DNA from 2 places in the Thermasporomyces composti genome. Region 2 is predicted to be linked to the other one. Evidence: riboswitches for the same ligand, from Rfam matches in the RefSeq annotation. Region 2 holds a riboswitch; the other holds the start of a gene.

Region 1 (2,451 bases), 590 kb from region 2:
AGCCAGTCCTCGACACGGTGGTCGACGACGACGAGAGTCGTTCGCCGGTCGTCCACCAGCCGGGCGATGGTCGACCGCACGAGGGTGGCGCCCTCCGGGTCGAGGTTCGCGGTGGGCTCGTCCAGCAGCAGAAGCGAAGGCTGCAAGGCGATGATGCCGGCGAGGACCAGCCGCTGCTTCTCGCCGCCGGAGAGCCGGCCAGTGGGGTGATCGCGGTCGTAGGGGAATCCCACGCGAGCGAGGGCGGCGTCCACCCGCGGCCAGATCTCTTCGGTGGGCACGGCGTGGTTCTCCAGCCCGAAGGCCACGTCGTCACCGGCTCGCGCCATGACCAACTGCGTCTCCGGGTCTTGGAAAACCATGCCGATCCGGTCACGCACGTGCACCGGGGGCGCGTCGTCGACCAGGAGCGTTCCCTCCGTCTCACCCGCCTGGTCGGTGTCGAGCAGCCCAGCCAGGCCAGCGAGCAAGGTGCTCTTGCCCGCGCCGGAGGGCCCGGCGAGCAGCACACGCTCGCCGGGATCCACCGACAGGTCGAGATTGCGGATCGCCCACGTGGTACGCCCGGCGTGTCGGTAGCCCCATCCTCGAGCCGCGATCCGGGCCGGCGTGCGGCGTGCCGCACCATGATGATCCCGACGCGGCCCACAGTCCTCGCGTGTGCCTGGGTCTCGAACGAGCTTCTGGCTCAGCCCGTACCTCATGTCGCCGACTGCTCACGGCCAGAGGCGAAGGGCGCCAGCACGCCGGTGCGAGCCAGCGCTCGGACCAGGAGGAGGCTTCCGCCACCCGCGAGCGCCAGGCTGCTGAGCACCACGAGGACGCCGTAGACGAGCATCCAGCTCGGTGCCCACCCGGCGTTGTAGAGGACGTTGTCGAGGATCGCCGGGACGAGCCCCGCACCGACGCCCGCCAGGAGGGCGACGGTGGGACGCCACGAGCGATACCGGAAGGTCGCGTAGACCACTTCGGCGCCGAGGCCTTGGAGCAGGCCGTACAGGATGATCATTGTGGGCGCCGGCGCGCCGAAGAACACCGAGACGGAGGCGGCGACGAGCTCGGTGAAGACCGCGGCACCAGGCTTACGGACGACGAGACCGCCCAGGACGCCCGGTACCAGCCACATGCCGTACAGGAACGCTTGCGCTGGTGGGAACCCGGTGAACACAGGGCTGGTCGCCGCCCACAACGCGTTCCAACCGGCGAAGACGACGCCGAACGCGACCCCGATCACGGCCGCGACGATGATGTCGACGGTACGCCAGCGGGTAGGAGTGGCCGACCCGCCACTCCGTGTCCCCGCCGTGCTCTGCGGACTCATCCGATTGCCCTCCCTGCTGCGTGCAGGACGGCGGGGAGAGCGAAGGTGACGAGATTCGGCGACATCGCCGCCACACCCGCCCCCTGCTGGTGAGGGAGGGTGTGTGGCACGTCGCCGTGCCTGACAGCCCGACTCCCTGCGCTGGCATTACCCAGATCAGGTTCATAGGGTCTGCGGGTCGCCACAACGGTGGTCCCGCACTCTCAGCGCCTACGCGCTCCCCTGTCGTCTGCACACTGTGTGGTTGAGTGTCGGCGCCTCGCGCCGTGTGGGCGACCGCGCGAGGCGCGGCGCCCTGGGCGAAGGGTAACACGGGGTGCGACTCTCGCCGATGTCCAGCGGCGGACAGGCACCGCCCGTCAAGTCGGGTTGACCTCGTGCACACGACGGGACCGGTCGGAGCGTGGTGCGCTGCCGCTACACGCCGAGCGGCGCGTGGGCGAGGGCCTCGATGGCCTCCGAAGGACCGCGCAACGCGACGTCCGCGACCGACGTCCGGCCGAAGGCGTAGAGCGTCAGCTCACTCGGCTTGCCCTCGAGCACCGCCGTCGGCTCGCCGCCTCGGACACGCACCGTTGGGCCGTCCGGTCGGACGAGGAGGACGCCCACGGCGGCTCGTCGGAACAAGAATCGGCCCGCGCGGGTGAGGCGCCGCCAGAGGAACTCCTCCAGGTCGTCGGGGAGCTCGCGCGGCTGCCACGTCGGCTGAGCGCGCCGTACGTCCTCGTGATGGACGAAGAACTCGGTCGTGTTGAGCTCTCGGTCCACAGCGCCGACCCGCGCCGGAGACCACCGTGGCGGGCCGCTACGAACCCGCTCCACGAGCGTCGCGTAGTCCGTTCGTCGCACGAGGTCGTCCATGGCCGCCTTGGTGCGGGGGGCCAGCGGGCCGAGCACGATGCCGGCGGCGGCGAGCACATCGCTCTCGCGGACCACGAGGTGCGCGGCGAGGTGAGCCGTCGTCCAGCCCGCGCACAACGTCGGGGCGTCGGGGCCGACAGCCATGAGCAGGTCGGCCAGGGCGTGACGTTCGGCGCGTGCGTGCTCGGTCATGCTCCGATCGTAGGCGGAAGGTCCCTTCGCTTCGGGGCACCGCCGACGGACACTGGGGAAGACAAGCCGCGAGAACG
Region 2 (2,451 bases):
CGATGCCGCCGATCGCCACACACGGCAGCGGCGCCGCGGCGCAGACCTCGGCGAGGCCACGCAGCCCGATCGGCGTTCCGGCGTCGGGCTTCGTCTGCTGGGCGAAGACCGGACCGACGCCGAGGTAGTCCACGGCCGCGAGCTCGTCGCGGAGTCGGAGGGTGGCGGGGCCACTCCGGTGGGGTTCGTCGTGACCACCACCGTCGTCCTCGTACAGATCGGCGACGTCGTGGACCGACAGGCCAACGTAGGCGTCCGGTCCCACGATCTCGCGCGCCGCCGGCGCGGGAAGGTCCCTCTGCCCCACGTGGACGCCATCCGCGCCGACAGCCCTCGCGACGTCGGCGCGGTCGTTGATGAGCAACGGGATGCCCAAGCCGGACAACGCCTCACGCAGCCGAAGGCCGAGCTCCACCAGCTCCCGCGCGCTGGCGTTCGGGTCACGAAGCTGGACCACCGTCACCCCACCGGCCACAGCGGCAGTCACCGTGTCCACGACACCGCGCGCCCCACACAGCCGGGTGTCGGTGACGAGGTAGACGGACAGATCAAGCGGTGGCGCGGACATTGTCAATGGATCCTTGCCGCGCGTCGGATCGTCGCCGCGTCGACCGCGTGGAGCTGGTCCACCAGCGCCACCGCGAAGGAACCAGGTCGGGTCGCCCCCGACGCCTCCGCCTCCTCGCCCGCCACGGTGAGGACGACGGTGGCGGACGTCGCGGCCAGCAAGGGGTCGTCGACGACGGCGAGGAATCCCGCCACCAGCGCGCCGAGCACACACCCCGCGCCGGAGACTTTCGACAACAGAGCGTGACCGTTGGCCACTCGGACGGTCCGCTGGCCGTCGGTCAGGTAATCGACCGGACCACTCACCGCGACCGTGGTGCCGTGCTTGCCGGCAAGTGCTCGCGCGGCATCACCCGCGTCGTCAGGTGACGCATCGGAGTCCACGCCCTTGCCACCGAAGCGTCCGGTGAGCGCGAGCACCTCGGATGGATTGCCGCGCACGACGGTCGGCGCCCAGATGTCGAGCAGCTCCGCGGCCAGCGCCGCGCGATAGGGAAGGGCTCCCGCGGCGACCGGGTCGAGCACCCACCGACCACCGATGTCGCGCCGAGCTCGCACAGCGGCACGCATTCCTTCGGCGGTGGCGTGGGTGACCGTGCCGATGTTGACGAGGACCCCGGCTGCGGCTCTCGCCAGATCGCCGGCGTCTGGTCCGTCCACCATCGCGGGCGAAGCACCCACCGCCAACAACGCGTTGGCGGTCAGCGGAGCGGCGACGATGTTGGTGAGACAGTGAACGAGTGGCTGCTCGGCCCTCAGTCGCTCGAGCGCGTCGGCGACGTGGTCGGCCGTGAGAGTGGTCGGCATCTGCGACGTCCCTTCGCCAGCATGACCTGGATCAGGTTCGACGGGTTTGATCTCAGCCCCAGTCCCACGGCGGAGCCTGGGACACCCCGCGTCACATCACTGCCGACCGTACCCGAAAGGCGATCTCAACGCGAGCGGGCCAGGATCCAGACTGTGCCGACGGATGTCAGCCACGGCGACGGCGGATCTCCTCGATGGCCTGGGGCAGGACTTTGTGGAGATCGCCCACGACGCCGAAGTCGGCCATCTCGAAGATCGGTGCTTCGGGATCCTTGTTCACCACGACCACGGTGCGCGAGGTCTGCATACCGGCGCGATGCTGGATCGCTCCGGAGATACCGGCCGCGATGTACAGCTGCGGCGACACCGTCTTGCCCGTCTGGCCGACTTGGTACGCGTGGGGGTACCAGCCCGCGTCGACCGCCGCTCGGGACGCGCCCACCGCCCCGCCCAGCACGTCGGCGAGCTCCTCGATGAGAGCGAAGCCCTCGGCAGATCCGACCCCGCGACCCCCGGCGACCACGATCGACGCCTCCGTGAGCTCGGGACGGCCGGTCTGGGCGCGCGGCGACCGTTCGACGATCCGTGCCGCCTTCGCCGCCTCCGAGACCGTGACCTCGACCTTCTCCTCGACCGGTTGCGCGGGCGCCGGCTCCGGCGTGGTGGCGTTCGGCTTGACGGTGATGATCGGCGTGCCCTTGGTCACCGCCGCGCGCACGGTGTAGGTGCCGGCGAACACGGACTGCGTCGTCACCGGGATGCCGTCCTCGCCAGGCTCCACGTCGACCGCGTCGGTCACCAGCCCCGACTCGAGCTTGATCGCCAGCCGACCCGCCACCTCCTTGCCTTCGGAGTCGGAGGGCAGGAGGATCGCGACCGGTTGAGCTCGCTCGGCGAGCTGGGCGAGCGCCTCAGCCTTGGGAGCGACGAGGTAGTCGGAGAGCTCCGGCTGCTCCAGCAGATAGACCTTCTGGGCGCCGAACGCGGCGAGGGTGCTCGTGGCCTGCTCGTACCCGGCACCGATGAAGACGGCGGACGGCTCGCCGAGCCGGCGAGCGATGGTCAGCAGCTCGGTGG

The links. Region 2 has a riboswitch for thiamine pyrophosphate ahead of thiM (hydroxyethylthiazole kinase). Riboswitches for the same ligand answer to the same signal wherever they lie in the genome.
Region 1: linked by a shared signal. The riboswitch ahead of DFJ64_RS00660 (ECF transporter S component) and the one ahead of thiM (hydroxyethylthiazole kinase) in region 2 are both predicted to bind thiamine pyrophosphate.

What each region holds. Positions count from the first base shown of each region.
Region 1 covers NZ_QTUC01000001.1:151,888-154,338, reverse strand. Annotated here, with positions in the region: gene DFJ64_RS00665 (ABC transporter ATP-binding protein) at 1-704, opposite strand, end outside; gene DFJ64_RS00660 (ECF transporter S component) at 701-1,321, opposite strand; TPP riboswitch at 1,438-1,555, opposite strand; gene DFJ64_RS00655 (TIGR03085 family metal-binding protein) at 1,739-2,374, opposite strand.
Region 2 covers NZ_QTUC01000001.1:737,003-739,453, forward strand. Annotated here, with positions in the region: gene thiE (thiamine phosphate synthase) at 1-568, opposite strand, end outside; gene thiM (hydroxyethylthiazole kinase) at 571-1,374, opposite strand; TPP riboswitch at 1,366-1,473, opposite strand; gene DFJ64_RS03210 (electron transfer flavoprotein subunit alpha/FixB family protein) at 1,541-2,451, opposite strand, start outside.